2 regions of the Lactobacillus crispatus genome follow, and region 1 is predicted to be linked to the other one. Evidence: predicted binding sites of a transcription regulator. Region 1 holds the regulator's gene; the other holds the start of a gene.
What was found. Region 1 encodes LexA, which represses DNA repair genes until DNA is damaged. Its sites were predicted from a motif close to CNAACANNTGTTNG; they were not measured.
Positions count from the first base shown of each region.

Region 2: the regulator LexA is predicted to act here: its motif matches at 7,569-7,582, upstream of xerS (tyrosine recombinase XerS).

Region 1 is NZ_CP072197.1:864,280-874,266, forward strand. It holds gene J6L97_RS04245 (APC family permease) at 1-292, opposite strand, end outside; gene ylxM (YlxM family DNA-binding protein) at 465-806, shown strand; gene ffh (signal recognition particle protein) at 810-2,240, shown strand; gene rpsP (30S ribosomal protein S16) at 2,328-2,600, shown strand; gene rimM (ribosome maturation factor RimM) at 2,667-3,182, shown strand; gene trmD (tRNA (guanosine(37)-N1)-methyltransferase TrmD) at 3,172-3,891, shown strand; gene rplS (50S ribosomal protein L19) at 4,005-4,352, shown strand; gene J6L97_RS04280 (SLAP domain-containing protein) at 4,464-5,588, shown strand; gene J6L97_RS04285 (uracil-DNA glycosylase) at 5,938-6,597, shown strand; gene J6L97_RS04290 (SGNH/GDSL hydrolase family protein) at 6,590-7,369, shown strand; gene lexA (transcriptional repressor LexA) at 7,408-8,034, opposite strand; gene J6L97_RS04300 (DUF896 domain-containing protein) at 8,191-8,457, shown strand; gene J6L97_RS04305 (YneF family protein) at 8,527-8,745, shown strand; gene J6L97_RS04310 (ABC transporter ATP-binding protein) at 8,826-9,987, shown strand, end outside.
Region 2 is NZ_CP072197.1:1,075,048-1,085,034, reverse strand. It holds gene J6L97_RS05260 (carbamoyl phosphate synthase large subunit) at 1-807, shown strand, start outside; gene J6L97_RS05255 (Rqc2 family fibronectin-binding protein) at 882-2,573, opposite strand; gene J6L97_RS05250 (helix-turn-helix domain-containing protein) at 2,856-3,272, shown strand; gene J6L97_RS05245 (DegV family protein) at 3,342-4,220, shown strand; partial or broken gene J6L97_RS05240 (endonuclease MutS2) at 4,557-6,433, shown strand; gene xerS (tyrosine recombinase XerS) at 6,487-7,554, opposite strand; gene J6L97_RS05230 (hypothetical protein) at 8,057-8,515, shown strand; gene J6L97_RS05225 (DUF5052 family protein) at 8,560-9,171, opposite strand; gene J6L97_RS05220 (GH25 family lysozyme) at 9,321-9,987, opposite strand, start outside.

The DNA of each region.
Region 1 (9,987 bases):
CGTTGATCCATGAATAAGCTGATCCTGCAAATGGCATTGCAGCAGCCATTTCTGCATAGGCAAAAGCCACTAAACCAGCAGCGATTGCTGCTAAAATAAAGGAAATCGCTACTGCAGGGCCGGTATGCTTAGCTGCAACTTCACCAGGTAGAGTGAAAATTGAAGCGGAGACGATTGTTCCAACACCTAGAGCTAAGAAGTCCTTTACTTTTAATGAGCGAACCAGGTGTCCATCTTTATTTTCATAGACGCGTGGATCTTCTTTACTGTTCATTCTCTGCCAAAGATTCACAACGCAACTCCTCCTTATGTTAAAATATATCCATCTAATTATAATTAAAAATACGTTAAAAAATCAATTACTACATATTTGAAATTCCACTTTTTTTAGAAATTGTTATCTAAGATAGGTTAATCTAGCACTAGCTTATGACCTTTGTTATACTAAAGACTGGTGAAAATCAATGGATGAACTAACTAAAAACGAGGAGCTAGGCGATTTATATGCCTACTATGGCTCTTTATTAACCCAGGGGCAACAATCTTATTTTGAAGACTATTACTACAATGATTTGTCTCTAGGCGAAATCGCTGCTAATCATCAAGTATCTCGTCAGGCTGTCTATGATAATCTCAAGCGCTCAAGTAAAATTCTTCAGAACTATGAAGAGAAATTGCATATGAAGCGCGACAACAATCAGGTTGAAGATGTTTTGGCAGATACGCTTTTATCTTTAGATAATGGTGATAGTGAAGCTGCTAAAAAAGAAATAACCAATTTATTAAATCAATTGAGGGGAGAATAGCCCATGGCTTTTGAAAATTTAAGTGAAAGAATTCAAAAAGCATTAAAAAATTTAACTGGCAAAGGTAAGGTCTCAGAAGAAGATATTAATAAGGCTAGTCGTGAAATTCGACTTGCTTTGTTAGAAGCCGACGTTAACTTTAAGGTCGTTAAGGACTTTATTAAAACCATTAAGAAAGAAGCCCTTGGCAAGGAAGTTCAGGAAAGTTTAAACCCAGGTCAACAAGTAATTAAGATCGTTAATGAACAGTTAACGAAGATGATGGGTGAAGAAGCAGTTCCTTTAAACAAGTCTAAGCATATTCCAACTATCATTATGATGGCTGGTTTGCAGGGTACTGGTAAGACTACGACTGTGGGTAAATTAGCCTATCATTTGCAAAAGACCGAAAAGGCCCGTCCGCTGTTGATAGCTGGCGATATTTATCGTCCGGCTGCTGTTGATCAATTGAAACAAATTGGTGATCAGTTAAAAGTTCCAGTATATAGTGAAGACGGAGAAAAAGACGTAGCTAAAATTGTTCAAGATGGACTTGCAGAGGCTGAAAAGAACAAGAATGACTATGTTTTGATCGATACAGCTGGTCGTTTAGAAATCGATGAACCTTTAATGGAAGAATTAGAGCGGGTAAAGAAAGTAGCCCATCCTGATAACATTCTTTTAGTCGTTGATGCCATGACTGGTCAGGCGGCAACAGATGTAGCCAAAGGCTTTGACGAACGCCTTGATGTTACGGGCGTGATTTTGACTAAGTTAGATGGTGATACTCGTGGTGGTGCAGCTCTTTCAATTCGTGCGGTAACTGGTAAGCCGATCTTATTTACTGGTCAAGGTGAAAAATTAAGCGATTTAGATGTTTTCCATCCAGATAGAATGGCATCCAGAATTTTAGGTATGGGTGACATGCTTTCCTTAATTGAAAAAGCCCAACAAGATTATGATGCTAAGGAAGCTGAAAAAGTCGCTGAAAAGATGCGGGAAAATACTTTTGACTTCAATGATTTTGTTGATCAATTGCAACAAGTTCAAAAAATGGGGCCTCTTGACCAAATCATGAAGATGATTCCGGGACTAGCTAATAATCCGCAATTAAAGAATCTAAATGTTGATCAAAAGCAAATTGATCATACTGAAGCAATTGTTTATTCAATGACTCCTGAGGAACGAGAAAATCCTGATATGCTTAATCCAAGCCGTCGCCGAAGAATAGCTGCTGGTTCAGGTCGTCCTGTAGTTGAAGTCAATAGGATGATTAAGCAGTTTAAGCAAATGCGCGACATGATGAGTAAAATGTCTAAAGGAAATATGAAGGGCTTGAGCAATTTGCCTGGAATGGATTCGCCAATGGCTAAGATGGCAATGCGCCGAATGAATAAGAATTTCAAGAAAAATAAGAAGAAGCGTTTACGCAAGGTAAAAAGATTCCATTCTTAAAAAATAAACTGTTAAGGAAAAATACTTTACACCTGTTAAGTTTGGTGGTATATTATTAATCGTTAAGTTTTAGGAGGAAATTAATTTATGTCAGTTAAAATTCGTATGCACCGTGCTGGTGCCAAGAGAAAGCCATTTTACAGAATCGTTGTTGCAGACTCACGTATGCCACGTGATGGTCGCTTCATCGAACAAGTTGGTTACTACAACCCAGTTTCACAACCAAAGGAATTGAAGCTTGACGAAGACAAGGTCTTTGAATGGTTACAAAAAGGTGCACAACCTTCAGACACTGTTAGATCACTTCTTTCAGGTGCTGGCTTGATGGCTAAGTTGCACGATGCAAAATACAACAAGTAATTTTGCTATTAATTAAGAGCTTGATGCCGTGTGCTTCAAGCTTTTTTTATACCTAAAGGAGAAAAAATGGAATATTACGATGTTGCTCGGATTTTAACTACGCACGGTTTGAATGGTGAAGTTAAAGTTAGTGTAATTACTGATTTCCCTGAAGATCGTTTTGCTATAGGGATGCATTTGGCAATCAAAGGTGAAACTTCTCAAGTTTTAACTGTGGCTAAGAGTAGACCTTTTAAGCAATTTTGGTTAATTCAATTTGCAGAGATTACTGATATTGATCAGGCTGAAAAATTAAAAGGAAAAATACTAGTTGTTAGTGAAGCCGACCGCGGTGAACTACCTGAAGGCGTTTATTACTATAAGGACATCTTTGACTGTGATGTCATTGATGAAGAATCCGGTAAGCGCTTGGGTAAAATCACTGATATTGAATCGCCTGGTGCTAATGATATTTGGCTAGTCCATGAAGATAATGGTAAAGAGTATTGGATTCCTAATATTGCATCGGTGGTTAAAAAAGTAGATGTAGCTAATAAAAAAGTCTATGTTGAGTTATTGGAGGGCTTACGCGATGAAGATTAATGTATTGACACTTTTTCCTGATATGTTTGCTCCTTTGCAAGTTTCAATGTTGGGACGTGGGCTTGAAGATAAAAAATGGGAGCTTAATTTAGTTAATTTTCGTAATTTCACTACCGATGTACATCATCATGTTGATGATACGCCCTATGGTGGTGGCGCTGGGATGGTTTTGCAAATTATGCCGATTAAAAAAGCACTTGACTCGTTACCATCCACAGGTAAGGTAATTATTACTGCACCACAAGGTAAAACTTTTAATGAAAAAATGGCGCAAAGCTGGGCCAAAGAAGATGAATTAACCTTTATTTGCGGACATTACGAGGGCTTTGATCAGCGGGTTTATGACTTGGCTGACGAAACTGTTTCAATCGGTGATTATGTTTTAACTGGTGGTGAATTGCCAACAATGAGTATGATTGATGCTACAGTAAGACTTTTACCTGGTATTTTGGGCAATGCAGCTAGTCCAGTTGAAGAAAGCTTTTCACATGGGTTGTTAGAATATCCGCAATATACGCGTCCAGCAGATTTTGAAGGGCAAAAGGTGCCAGAGATATTGACTAGTGGCAATCATCAAAAAATTGCACAATGGCGGCATAAAGAGGCTCTTAGAACAACATATTTGCATCGACCTGATTTGCTCAAAGAACGAGTTTTAACAACTGAAGAAAAGAAAATGTTGGCAGATATTAAAGCAGAGCTTGATTAAGCAAGCTCTACTTGATATACTATTCATCGTGGCGTGACCACAATGAATAAGTTTAGGGGTGTTCCGCTGGCGTTGGTACGTTGATGAATGCCGAAGAAGGAGAAAAGTATATTATGGATCCATTAATTCAAGAATTAACTAAAGAACAACTTCGTGACGATATTCCTGCATTCCGTGCAGGTGACACTGTTACTGTTCATGTACGTGTTGTTGAAGGTACTCACGAACGTATTCAGTTGTTCGAAGGCGTTGTAATCAAGAAGAAGGGTACTGGCATCGGTGCTACTTACACAGTTCGTAAGATTGCTTCAGGTGTTGGTGTTGAAAGAACCTTCCCAGTTAACGATCCACGTGTTGCTAAGGTTGAAGTTAAGCGTCATGGTCGTGTACGTCGTGCTAAGCTTTACTACTTACGTGAACGTCACGGCAAGTCAGCAAGAATTGCTGAAGCACGTCGTTAATCATAACGTCAATCATAAAAAGGTCAGTTCCAGTGGAACTGGCTTTTTTTCTACCCAAAAGTTGTATATAAAATGCTATGATGGAGTTATGGAATGAATGAGGTGAAATAAATGAAGTTCAATTGCAAATTTGTACTTGTGGCAGCAACCGTATTGACAGTAGCACCTATATTATCTTTTCCCAATATCACGACTACGGTACAAGCAACGACGAAGAAAGCCCAAGCAGCTAAGAATACAATCCAGGTAAATAAAGCATCAATAATTTATGATCGTGCAGGTAATTATAATTCGAAATATCATCAAAATATCAAAGCTGGTACTCGTTTAAAATATAGTGGCAAGACTTATATTATTCAGCAGCGCTTTGCAGCTGGGATTCCTGTGCCAACTAGTCGAATTATTGGTGGTAAGCTTTACTATTCGATTGGTAAAGGAGGCTATGTTAAAGAAAGCGATGTGTTAACCTGGCTTGGTAACACAAATACGGTCAAGTTACATTTTCGGCACAAGAAAAATTATATTTATGATAAAAATGGTAAAAAATTAGTTAGCTATAATGGTGGCAAGAATTATTTTACTAGTAAACAAAAACCAAAAATTGAGGTACCATACTATAATTCGCCTAAGCAATTATTTAATATTGGTAAGGGCGGTTATATTGATGCCAGCCAAGTAACTACTTTGAATGGCAAGGGAACCGTGTTTTTAAATAATAATGCACCTATTTATGATGCAACAGGCAAGCAAGTCAAGAATAAAAATCTAAAACAAGGAATGGTTTTAAACTATTATGGTAAACCTAAGAAAGCGGCTGCTAATACTCAATTTTATTATTATCAAAATAAAACTAAGATGACTTTACCTGCAATTCAACAAGGTGATCATACTTATTTTCAGATTAGTAAAACACAATATATCAATGCGGCAGACGTTGCTTTAGTAGATGGTAAGACGTTGTGGGATAAAGGACCTGTGAGTGTGTCTTTAATAAATGATGCATATGCGTATACTGCCAAATTTAAGCAAAATAAAAAGGTGCTTTATCGTGCTGGTGCTAAACTAACGGTTGATAGAACCAAAATAGAAGGTAAAAAATCACCTCAACTTTATTTACATGTTAAAGGTACCAAAAACTATCTTTATTGGGGTAATGAAAAAGACTATGGCGCATCACCATTAGATTATCGTCACGGTTCAACTAATTTAATATTGCAGACATTGTTTCATAATTAGTCTGTGTGTAATACTTTTAAACTGATATCATAAAGGACTATTATCTTAATAGAAGGTGATAGCCTTTTATTTTAAAAAGATCACAATGATAAAATGGCTGTATAGTAGTAATGATGAAAAAAGATTGTGAAAAAATTCAGCTGTGAAACGGTTGTGAAACTAAGATAAAAATCACAAAGCTGGCAGATATCTATTACTAATCTTGATATAAAGGCATTTGTTATTGTGAAGCTATTTTTGTAAAAAATAATATTAAATGTGGAATTAGCGTTAGAACCAATAGTTATCCACATTTGTAAATGTCCCCAGTAAAGTCGAGTAAAACAAAAATTTAAAAGAAGATGGAAAAATGGATTATCCGAAAAAACTGATTGACGAAGTGAAAGAACGATCTAAAGGCATGCAGCTAGAAGGAATTAATTCTGGCTCGGGTCCCCAACATCCTTTATTAATGATTGTCGGTGAGGCTCCTGGTCGAAATGAAATTGTTAATAATATTCCCTTTAGCGGGGATGCGGGTAAGGAATTGGATAAATCATTGAAGCAGATTGGTCTGACACGTGATCAGGTATATATTACATCTGCTGTGAGAAGTCGACCTTTTGCAATCAAAAAGGTTTTTAGCAAGCGTGAAAATAAAGAAGTAATCAAATATCCCAATCGTAAGCCAACCAAAAAAGAGATTCTAGCTCATGCGCCTTTCTTAGATTTTGAAATTGACTATGCTCAACCAAAACTAATTGTTGCCTTGGGTAATACGGGATTAGAACGTCTTTTGGGGTCTGGTCATAAGATTTCAGCTGAACATGGTCAAGTAATTAAAAATACACCAATTTTACGTTTAAATGAAACTAAAGACGGCTATATTTGGTCAAAAGAAAGATACACTATTTTCCCAGAATATCATCCTGCCGCTGTTTTTTATAATCGCAAGCTAACAGATGATATTATTAAAGATTGGGATAAAATCAAGCCGTATGTAGAAAAGGAAAAATCTGAAAATGAGTAATGAAACTTTTTTGATTCCAATTAGACAAAATAATGATTTATCGGATATCGCTTTAAATGAATTACGCATGGATCTAGATGAGCATGCTTTACATCAACGTTATTACACTGATATTGCTTATTTAGCAGGAAATAGTCGTAAGTATAGTCTAAATAGTGTACAAACCGTTGCGAGCCCTTTGATAGGTAAGAAAATTTTATTTTTGGGTTCTTCCGTTACTTTTGGTTTTGGCGCTTTGGGTGAAAGCTTTGTTGATTATCTTTGGAAGCGTGATGGCGTTGCTGCAATTAAAGATGCAGAAAATGGTACGACCTTAGTTGATGAAGATACTTATAAGCCAAACGATTCTTATGTTGCTCGTTTTAGAGAAGAGTTGACCGAATCACAACCTGATGTTTTTGTCTTACAACTTTCAACTAATGATGCAAATCAAAATAAAAAACTAGGCAAAATTACTAATCAAAACTTTGACACCAAAACCATTACGGGAGCTTTGGAATATATGATTTCAACGGCTCAAGCAAGGTGGAAATGTCCAATTTTAATTTATACTAATCCTTATTTTGCTAATCCGTTATACAAACAGATGGTTGAACGAGTACACGAACTGGCTCAAAAGTGTCGCGTTGAGATTCTAGATTTATACGATCATCCTGATTTTCAGCATCAAGACGCTTTGTATATGGCTGATGAAATTCATCCAACTCGTGCGGGTTATCTAAAGAAATGGTTACCATTATTTGAAGAAAAAATAACTGAAATTTTGGCATAAAGAAAGACCTAGATAAATTATCTAGGTCAAAATTGAAATTAGTCAATGTTATTACGATACAAGCTAACTACCTTACCCAAAATTGTAACTTTAGGTAAAATGATTGGAGCCATTGTATCATTTTCTGGCTGTAATCGGTAGTGATCCTTTTCTTTGTAGAAACGCTTAACTGTAGCTTCATTTTCTTCAGTCATTGCCACCACGATTTCACCATTGTTGGCAGATGATTGTTTGCGTACGATTACGCTATCACCGTTTAAAATGCCAGCGTTAATCATACTTTCACCGTGGACTTTGAGCATAAAGAGTTCACCAGCATCACTTTTTAAGTCTGGTGGGAGTGGAAAGTAGTCATCAATATCTTCAACTGCCAGAATTGGTTGTCCTGCAGTAACCACACCGATAACTGGAATTTCCTTTGGCTTGATACCTAACTCTTTTTTACCCTCACGGGTAATTTCCAAAGCACGAGGTTTTGTAGCGTCTTTTACTAGCCAGCCCTTTCTTTCAAGGCGAGCTAAATGACCATGGACAGTGGAAGTAGAAGAAAGACCAACTGCAGAACAGATTTCTCTAACTGTAGGTGGAATGCTCCGTTTCTCAACTGTATCGTAAATATATTGCAAAATTTCTAGTTGCTTTTTATCGCTTGTTTTTCTTGGCATTTTTAATTCTCCGTTTGTATTTATGGTACTTAATATTATAACCTAATTCTACCAGATAATGTCAATATTCTCAAACAGGCGTTCTTAAGAAGTTATACTTTTTTTATGATAAAAAATAAGGTAGACTAATGATTGTTAATGTGAGGTGGAACTATTATGGATAATAAAGATGCAATGAGTAAAGAAGAAGAAAAAAAGGTAACAGATCGAATTAATGAACTTTACCATAAGAAAGAAAAAGAAGGATTAACTCCTGAAGAAGAAGCAGAAAGAAAAGAACTGCATAAGAAGTTTTTAGCTAACTTTAGAGCAGCTTTTAAACAAGATGTTGAAAACATGGTTATCTTGGATAAGAATGGTAAAGAAGTTACTTCAGAACGAGCTAAACGTGCTCAAAGAAAAAAAGGACTTAGAAAAGATTAACTAGCTCTTTTAATAAGTTAGAGGATTATGATAAAATATAAATGTTAGTTAGATGGAGGATTTAATAAGATGAATTTAGGTTTAGCAATTTTTTTGATCATTGTTGCGCTCTTGGTTGGTGCAACAGCGGGTTTCTATGGTGCAAGAGCATACATGAAGAAGTACTTTAAGGAAAATCCTCCTATTAGTGAAGATATGATCGTTGCTATGATGTCTCAAATGGGACAAAAGCCTTCAAATAAGAAGGTACATCAAGTAATGAACATGATGAAACACCAACAAAGGTAATTAATTTAGATTATTTTTGGAAAGAGGCGAAGGATTTTCTTTGTCTCTTTTTTTGTGCAATTTTTAAAATGAGGTGAAATATGGGAATATTTAGCAAACTAGGTTGGTTTTTTAAGGCTGAAAAAAAGCGCTACATTATTGGGATTACTTTCTTAGCGCTGACTTCCTTAGCCAATTTAGTACCACCGCGCGTATTAGGTTTGATGGCTGATCAACTTGATCAAGGACATATTTCCTGGGGCCAATACGGAATGCTGATCATTGCCGTTTTAGCCGCAGCGCTCACTCTTTATATTTTGCGCTATTTCTGGCGTAAGCAAATCTGGGGCGGAGCGGCAGAATTGGAACGGCAGATGCGGTCAAAGTTATTCGATCATTTTATGATTATGGACCGAACTTTTTATCAGCGCCATCGAACGGGTGATTTAATGGCACATGCCACTAATGATGTTTCCGCTATTCAGAATGTAGCTGGAGACGGTGTTTTAACTTTAGTTGATTCTTTAGTTATGGGGCTGTCAACAATGATCGCAATGATTATTTTTGTTGATTGGCGTTTAACAATTGTCGCTTTATTACCGTTGCCATTTTTGGCTTTGGGAGCTTGGAAGCTAGGCGATCATCTACATGATGCTTTTGATAAATCACAAGCTGCGTTTTCAAAGTTGAATAATAAGACACAAGAATCCGTTTCGGGTATTAAAGTGCTTAAAACTTTTGGTCAGGGTAAAGAAGATACTGCAGCCTTTGATCGAATGATTGATGAAACAATCAATGTTAATAAAAAAGTTTTTGTTTGGGATTCATTATTTGATCCTTTAGGTACCATAGTCATTGGTGCTACATATGTAATTACCATTATTTATGGCGGCTTATTGGTAATTAATCGAATTTTATCGATTGGTCAATTAGTTTCGTTTATTGCTTATATTTCTAATATGGTTTGGCCAATGTTTGCAATAGGGTATTTATTTAATATCCTAGAGCGTGGTAGTGCTAGCTATGATCGAGTAGAAAAATTGCTTAATGAAAAGCCATTAATTACTGATGCTCATGCAGATCAGAGTATTACAGTTAAAGATTTGCAAGGTGATTTAAAATATAATATTAAATCATTTGCCTATCCTGATGAACCAGAGATTCCAGTTTTAAAGCAAGTCAATTTCACTTTAAAACCTGGGCAAACTTTAGGGTTAGTTGGTCGAGTTGGTGCGGGTAAAACCACAATTATTCAACTGCTTT
Region 2 (9,987 bases), 210 kb from region 1:
CAAAATTTAACCGAAGAGCAGCAAAAAAAGATTGAGCAAGAGTCAATTAAATTAATTAAGCAGCTGAAAACAAAAGGTATTTTTAATCTGCACTATTTATTCGTTGATAATGACCTATATCTATTGCAAATTAAACCATATGCAGGTCATAATGTAGCATTTTTATCAAAATCACTAGATAAGGATATCACTACTTGTGCTACAGAAGCTTTAATTGGCAAAAATTTAGCAGAGCTAGGATATCCTAATGGTCTATGGCAAAACAGCGATTTTATTCATATTAAAATGCCAGTATTTTCATTTCTTAATTATTCAAGTGGTAATACTTTCGATTCAAATATGAAATCCTCAGGTTCTGTAATGGGTCGAGATACTCAACTAGCTAAGGCTTTATACAAAGGATATGAAGCAAGTGATTTACATATTCCAAGTTATGGAACAATCTTTATTTCAGTCAGAGATGAAGACAAGAATCGCGTGACCCAACTAGCTCGCCGATTTGATCGCTTGGGTTTCAAATTAATTGCGACCGAAGGAACAGCTAATATGTTTGCGGAAGCTGGGATTACTACTGGAGTAGTGGAGAAGGTTCATAAAGACCCTAGAAATCTACTAGATAAAATTCGTCAACATAAGATCGTCATGGTTATTAATATTACTAATTTGTCTGATGCAGCTAGCGAAGATGCATCGCGCATCAGAGATGAAGCGCTGAATACACATATTCCTGTTTTCTCAAGTATCGAAACAGCGGAATTGATTTTAGACGTTCTAGAATCATTGGCTTTAACTACTCAACCTATTTAATAAGCAAAACAAAATGCAAAGTCGATATGACTTTGCATTTATGAGAATCATTGAACTAACTAGTTCGATGATTTTTATTTTTCAATTTTTTTATTCATAATTTCCTTTTCTTCAGGAGTTACTTCAATTGAATTTTGTCCAGTGTAGATTACAAATCCTGGTTTAGCACCATTAGGCTTTTTCACACGCTTGTCTTGCACATAATCAACTTGTACGTGAGCGGAATTTTTAGCCTTAGAAAAGTAAGCTGCAATCTCAGCCGCTTCTTTAATATCTTGATCAGTAGGCTGATCATCGCGTAAGATCACATGTGAGCCTGGCATATTCTTAACATGAAACCAGTAATCAGATTTATTAGCTTTTTTAAGAGTAAGCCAATCGTTTTGATAGTTGTTTTTACCAACCAATACGTGTTTACCAGATGAAAGTTTAAATTCATTTAAATTGCGTTCAGTGATTTTCTTCCTACGCTTATTTTTCTTTTGTTTACGTAAATATCCTTGATTAATCAATTCATCTGTAATTTGATCAATATCCTGTGGATTCGCATTGTCAATAGCTGTTTGAATTGAATCAAAGTAACGAATATCATCCTTAGCAATACGAAGCTGTTCATTAATGTGCTTAATAGAATCACGTAACTTTTTGTAACGAGTAAAATACTTTTGCGCATTACGAGCAGGGGAGAGAGCAGGATCTAATTTAATCTCTAATGGAGCATTATTTTCGTAATAGTTAGGTAATGAAACTTTAGTCATTCCAGGTTTTACTTGAGCCAAATTTGCATTTAAAATTTCGCCTTTAATTCTATAGCCCTCTGAATTTTCAGCAAGATCTAATTGCTTCTCAAGTTTTTTAACTTTCTTAGTTAGTTTCTTTTGCTCATTCTTAACTACACGTTCAACTTGTCCTGCACGCTGCTTAACCCAATCACGTGTTGCCTGATATTCATAAAATTCATCTAAGCCAGCATTCAGATCTGGATTAGAGCTTTCTTTCTCTAAATCTAAATGATAGGGCAAATAACAAAAAATCTTACGCTTATTTCTAGGTGTTTTTAAAATAAAAGCACGCGGATTGTCAAACTGATTAAAAAAGATCTTAAAAGATGAATAAGTGTAATCGTCTTCAAGATAGCCTAATAATTCAGTTCGATCATCTTTATCTAAGCCATCCATTTTTTGAGCAATTTCATTAGGCTGGTTTTCACTACTTAATTGTTTAAATTCACTTTCTGATAGAGTCAACCCATTTAATCCTGGTTTTAGTGGGGGCAACTCATATTTTGCTTTTGGCAGTAAAACACGCGCTCTATTTTCATCAGGATTAATTCGCTTAAGTAAATCAATAATGTGATTGTCTTCTTGATTATAAAGGATGACATTACTATGACGTCCCATTAATTCTACAGAAAGCACGAGCTTGACTTGATCACCAAGTTCATTTCGATTACTAAAATGAAAGTTGACAATTCGGCCTAAGCCAACTTGCTCAATCGATTGCAAAACTGAACCTTCTAAGTATTTTCTTAAAACCATGACAAAAATAGGTGCTTTATCAGGATTTGCAATGTTTTGTTTAGTCAAATACATTCTTGGATATTGTGCATTGGCCGAAATTAAAAATTGATAATTCTTTCTATCTTTTCTAAAAATTAAGACTAGGTCTTGATCAAATGGTTGATAAATTTTTGATAAGCGACCACCTACCAGAGTAGGGACTAAGTCTTTTAATAAACTATGGATAAATAATCCATCAAATGCCATAAATATCACCTCAAAGTTCGTGTAATATTATATCAATTTTTAGTCAGATTCTAAAATGATTATATTTATAAGTTATAGCTAATCATAATTGAAGCCTACAATACAGTAGTAAATGTTTCACGCTAAGTCTGCTATATCATTCAGTTGTATATTACAACATAAAAAGTACATTGTATTATACAATATTGCTGATAAATTAGCCTTTTGGTATTATCAAATGTAATATTAAATGATAAAATACAAGTATATAGTAATCTACATTGGAGAAAAAGGACTATACGAATGGATGTATTATTTTTTAGTACGATCGCAGATCAAGTGAAAAAAGAAATAAATCACAAATGTGGCTTAAATATTTCACAAACTCGAATTTTGCTATTTTTTGATGAAAACAAAAATCAAGCATTAGCGATGGGGAAGCTGGCAGAAGCGCTTAATATTTCATTATCAACCTTAAGTCGTCAATTGCAGCAAAAGAAGACTATGAGCTTTATTAATATCACTAGATCGGAAAAAGATTCAAGCAAGATTGTGAATCTAAGTGAAGCTGGCGTGACTAAAGCTAAAGAACTAAAAAAAACTCTGACTAAGATTGAGAATTTATTATTTGTCTATTTTGACAGAGATGCTGCTAATTTATTTATTAAGCAATTAAATCAAGTCGCTGATACTTCTATGACCCTAGAAAAAATGGAATAGGGTGCGTGATAGGTGCCTTTTATGCTATAATTTTTCTATGCTAAATTAGATATGGGAAGGGTTAATAAATTGAAAATTGCATTAGTTACTGACAGTACTAGTGTCTTAACTGATCAAGAAGTTAAAAATAATGATATTAATGTAGTTCCTATTCCTGTCATCGTAGGTGATAAGGAATATTCAGAAGGCGTTAATATCACTTCCACCCAGCTTTTTGAGATGGAGAGACAAGGTGCTGCTTTTCCTAAAACTTCACAGCCCAGCATGGGTCAAATGATAGAATTATGTAATAAATTACACGGAGAAGGCTATGAAGCTATTATCGCTATCACTTTGTCCAGTGGTATCTCAGGCTTTTATCAAAATATGGTAAATATGGCACATAACAATCCTGAATATAATTTATATCCATACGATTCTAAGATGACAGTTAGATTGCAAGGCTACTTGGTGTTAGCTGCCGCAAGAATGATAAAAAATGGTATGGAACCAGAGGCTATCTTAAAGAAATTAGATGAGATACGTAAGACAATTGATGAATTCTTTGTAGTAGATGATCTTAAAAACTTAAGTCGTGGTGGCCGTTTAAGCAATGCCGGTGCTTTTATTGGGACAATGCTTCAAATCAAGCCTTTGTTAACTTTTAATGATGAAGGAAAAATCGTTGCTTTTGATAAGATCAGATCATTAAGGCGTGCTGTTTCTAAGGTAGAAAAATTAACTTTAGAGAAGACAGCAAATTTGCCTTATAAAGATAAGCTCCGCTTGTTTGTATTTCACTCAAATGATTTAAAGCAAGCGGAGCAAATTAAGCAATTTGTTAATGAAAACTTTCCAGATAAGCCAGTTGATGTAGCTGAATTTAGTCCAGTAATCGCTACACACTTAGGAGAGAAATCAATTGCAATTGCATGGATGGTTGATATTGATAAGCTCGAATTAAAATAAGAACAAATAGCCATAGACCATAGTTTGTACTATGGTCTTTTTTTGTTTACCCTTTTTACGATAATAGATTTGTAATTAAAAATTACAGTTGAGATACTAGTGTTGAATGTCATAGTAAAATTGCTATAATGTGCAATAGTGCTATGGTTATCACAAAATATAGGAATTAATTTAATAACTGTTTTACTATAGTATTTATTTTAATGTTCTTTTTATGTTACAATCATTTTTAAATCAAATTATAGAAATTCGAGGAAATGCATATGTCTGCAAGCATACTTATTAAGCCATTAGTTACAATCAACGTTAAATTAAACATAAGGAAATTACATCAAATTGAAAAATATCAACAATAATCAAAACTTAAACTTTACTCAAGTTAAAGATATCTTAGCTCAACAGGCAATTACTATTGCTGCCAAAGAACAATTAAGTTCCGCCCAACCAAGTAGCAATTTACATAAAGTAGAACAACTGCTTAATGAAACAGAAGAAGCCGTGAAGATTTTGAAATTACGGCAGCACATTCCTTTTGCCAGTTCTGAGGATATCGAGCATTTAATTACTAAAGCTGAAAAAGGACTAATCTTAACTCCCGATGATCTAGAAAAAGTAGCAGAATTTTTACGAGTAAATCGCCTACTACAACGCTTTTTAGCCAGACATGAGCAGCTAGCACCATTACTCAATGCATATGTCCAAGACATGACGCTATTGCCAGACATTGAAAATGCTATTTATACTACTATTGAACATGGTCAAGTACGCGATGAGGCAGATCGTGAACTAGCAAAAATGCGCCGCGACTTAAAGAAATCTGTTACTGAACTCAAAACTGCATTAAATCATTTTTTGACTAGTAAACCTAATCAAAAAATGATTAGAGACGCAATGATCGTTGAAAAAGAGGGCTACGCTACCATTCCAATTAAAGCAAACTACAAAAATCAATTGTCAGGGACTATTGTGGCTGTTTCTAATGGTGGACAAACCGTCTACTTTCAACCTGCTAAGGTTGTTCGTCTAAATCAGCAAATAACCAATTTAAAGGCACAAATACGTAATCTAGAACTAGCAATCTTAGGTGCTTTAACTGCAAAAATATACGACGTGAAGGATGATATTAAGCGTAACATTGAACTAATCACTTTACTAGATATGATTTTTGCTAGGGGAAAGTTTGCACAAAAATATAATTGTATTAGGCCTAAAATTAATCGTGAAAATTCTCTTGTTTTACGTGCAGTGCGGCATCCCTTGATCATTAATCCTGTTCCGTTAACCTTAGAATTAACCCAAGAAAATAGTGTTCTAATGATTACAGGACCAAATGCTGGTGGTAAAACCGTCGCGCTTAAAACTACTGGTTTGATGATTTTAATGACCGAACTAGGTCTGTTTTTACCAAGCGATAAACCATGTGATATTCCATTAATGGATGACGTTTTTACTTTAATAGGTGATCACCAGGACCTAGATAATTCTCTGAGTACTTTTTCAGCCGAAATGAAAGATATTGCCATGATTACCAAATATGCTCAATTCCATAGTTTAGTATTATTAGATGAATTAGGGACAGGGACAGATCCAAATGAAGGAAGCGCACTCGCTATTGGAATTCTACAAGAGTTGTATTTACGTGGCTGTTTAATCATGGCCACAACACACTACAGCTCTATTAAGGATTTTGCTAAGCAGCATGATGGTTTTATCACAGCTGCAATGGATTTTGACTTAAAAAATCTGCAACCTACTTATAAGTTAAAGATAGGAAGTATTGGTAATAGTCGAGCACTATGGATCGCCAAAAAATCAGGTATTCCAGAAAATGTTCTGCATCAAGCAGAAGCCATATTAGCGGGCAATAATTTACCTTTATCTTTAAAAAACGTTTCGTTCACCAGCGGAAAAACAAAAGCAACCTGGTTGTTAAAAAAGAATTTCATAAAGGTGATATTGTATATGCTACCAATTTAAAAGAAGAAGGAATCTTTTATAAATATCTTCCTACCCAAAATGCAGCAAAGATATTTTTGGCAAAAGAATTTGTAGAAGTACCACTCAGACGTTTACAATTAAGACGACTAGCTAAAGACTTGTACCCAAAAGGATATAACTTAGATTTACTCTTTGTTAAAGACTGGCAAGATTATAAGTTTAATCGTGATCTAGATCGTGGCTCCAAAAAAGCTTACAAGAAATTGAAACATTAATAAAAAACGAGTTTGGAATTGAATAGCCAAACTCGTTTTTGCATTTAATTTGATTAATCGTGATTTTCTTTTGAGATCTCATTGAGAGCCGCACGCTGTTTTTTCTGATCAACATGAGTATATAGATCGGTGGCTGAAGTGCCTTTTTGACCTAGCTGTTGTGCTACAAGCACTTGATCTTTAGTTACTTCATAGAGCTCAGAAGCAACCGTATGACGTAACTTATGTGGGGTAAGGGGATGACCAAAAGCTGCAGAATACTTATTGATCATTTTTTCAATTGCATTAGTTGTAATTCGCCGCGTTTGACCATGCCATTGAGTTAAAAAGAATGCCACTTGCTTACTATCTGCATGATAGCGTTCATTACGAATACCTTTATATCGCTTGATATAAGGAAGTGTCCATTCTGCAATTGGTACACTATCTTTTTGTCCGCCTTTTCTAGTTACATCTAGTACAGCATCCTTAAGGTTTAAATCACTCAAATCAACGCCAGCACATTCAGACACCCGAATGCCGGTACCTAAGATTAATGCAGCAATTGCCATGTCACGTTCTTTGTTTTGCTTAAAACCAATCTTTGCTTGCTTATTACAATGGTTAATATAGTCCTGATCAATAAAAGTCAAAAATTCAAATTTTAACTTACCAGTGTACATGTGGCTTTCAAGTACATGAGCCCGATAATTAAGTGTTTGCGTATCATTTAAAGAATTAATTTTAAGCATTACATTCCGCTCAAAATATGGCTCACCATGATTATTGTCGGCAGTAATGGTTAAAAACTTAAATAGGGAGCGTAAAGCATTAATTGAGCGATTAATCGTAGTGGGGGAGTTTAGTCGGCCTTGCTTATTACGGGTATGTCCTAAATAATCAATATACAGCATTATGTCATTGCGACGTAAGTTGGCTAATGTATCCGTAGTAACATGAGCATTATCTGAAGCAGAAGAGATATTTTCTTGACGTAGCCAATCGAAGAAGCGTCGAATTTCAGTTAAGTACTGGTAAGTAGTAGTTAATGAATGATTAGTACCAAGATTAAATTGCTTAACAAAATCAGGCAATTTATTTACTTCAATTTGGATCAATTCTAGGTATTTAGCAGTTTCCATATCTGCTCCTTTCACGAACTAATGTTTATATTATATCATACAAATACGTTAATCATAAAAAAATCACCTATTCTCAGGAATAGGTGATAAAAAAAAGTCTAATTTAAAATTACTGCGCTCATTCGAACGTGAATATCTATAGTACTAACGTAGAAAAATGATTGCAACTAAATTTAACTTAGATAATCATGTCACTATAACTAGAATACCAGCAACGCTTATAGAAAACTCTTAGCATTCTAATTATAGCAACAGTGATTGCTCGTCAGTAAGTAAGGGCAAATTACATTTAGTAATTCAAACATTACTTACAAACATATGTTGTTTGTATGGTACAACACTTTTCAATCGTTTATTTTATGCTCTTTATTGCTAATGTTCAAGTAAAATATAACATTTTTTATAAAGAATCGAAAAAAGCTTATTTTCCTTGTTTAGTCGTATTTTTTGGCTAAAAATTGTACAATAGATGAAAATACATTATGTGAGATGAGGAAAAAGTATGACAGAAAAAATTAGTGTAAACTTCCAAGCTAAAAACCCTAGTGGTATCAAATTACTGAATCGTCTATATGATGGTCACTTAGTGTTAAACGACATTGGCGTTCGTTTAGATGAACAACTTAATAATGAAGATGAAGAATTGACTGTACCAACTCAAGCAGATGTAGATAACTTGAGTGAGACTTTTGGTAAAACTGTCACAGTTTTCAGTGATATTGCCGATGCATATGGGGATGTAAATAATTTTGCGGAAAACTTTGGTGGCACCACTAAGATTTTTGCTCAAAAGTTAATTACTGAACTAGTAGATTTCAATAATGGTATTGCGGACATTGGAGATTCCGAAGGCGGTTTAGAAAACTACGATAACGATAAGCTTAATGACTGGATTAATCAAGTAATGAGCGACATCGTTGAAACTAATGAAGCATTTAATGCATTAATTGATGATAAATAATAAAAAGTGTCAGTCCTTAAAATGAGGATTGACACTTTTTATAGTTAATTGCTTTTTAAACTGGACATTGGATAAACTGTGTAATCAGCACGGTAAACAAATAGACGATGACCATCAATCACAAATTGAGTTGCATTCTTCATATCACTCTTATGAATTGAGACGTGATTTCCAATAAAGACAGCAATCGGCATTCCTAATTGGCTTCTAATCATTACTACTCTTGAGCTACCATTCCAATCGTTTTTAAAATTCTGATACATTGTATTTAACAGAGGAACAGAACGATTTTGATCGTCGATCTTAACTTTTTTGTTAAATGCATCCTCGTAGTTTTTCAGTCCTTCATAGGCAATCATAGTAGAACCAACGTGAATCATTCGATTATTGCCATAGTCAACATCAATTACGCTAGAATGTTCAGTGCCATTACTACTTTTCTGTGACATCTTTTTATCAGTATGAATATTAACTGACTTAGCTTTGATCTGGTCGATCTTTTGTCCATTAGAATCATACGTTGATACTGTTAAGGGCAATGCCCCAATCTTAGAGCGCATAGATAATTCCCAGTTTTGAAAATCACTACAACCAGTCAGAGAAAGCAATAATACTCCCAGACCTAAGAATAAAGCTAACTTCTTTTTAAATTTCATCCTTATCTTATCCTCGTTTCTATATAATGCCTTAATTTTAACATGGGTAAAAAAGGGATGCAGATAAATAAATTGGAAATGATTCGTCAGTTCATTTACGTTTTAGGGATGCATCAAAAAAGCAGCAAATATTTGCTGCTAAAAATAAATTAGAACTTGTCTGCTTTAACGTAAGCATTTTTACCAATTCGATAGTAAGCTTCATTATTGATGTAATGTTTAGGGCCATAAGTCTTGATCGGTGAACCGGATTTTTTAGTAGACCATTTTGTATTAATGGTGCCATCATTTTTATACACTTTAGCATCAGCTTTAAAGACGCGTGAATTGCCTAGTACGTTACTTGCCATCACATACTTGTCTTCACCGACACGAATCATTGATTTGCCTTTAATTCTCACCTTATTGTCATAATAAGTAATAGAGCTGTAAGCATTATAAAAATCATTTGTCCGGTTGCTATTTTTGTCATAAACATATGACTTGTACATAACTGTAGCTGTTTTCTTGGTATTGGAAGCCTTAGGAGCCTGTGAGACTGCCGCGTTACCTGCGATTGATAATGGCAAGACTGTAATATTGCCATCAGTATTCATTCCGCGCCAATTATCTGTGAACTGCCAGATTGCGACACCATCCATTGAAGGGAAGTATTTAAAGTTGGGTTGGTCTACTCGGCCTGAAATCGCATATGCGGCTACCCAGAGTGAATTAGGATACTTGTTCACGATAGATGGAGTATTAATATTGTTTTGCAAAACGGAAGAACTAGCATAGAGAAGTGGTTGATAGCCAGCCGCCTTAATTTGATCCATA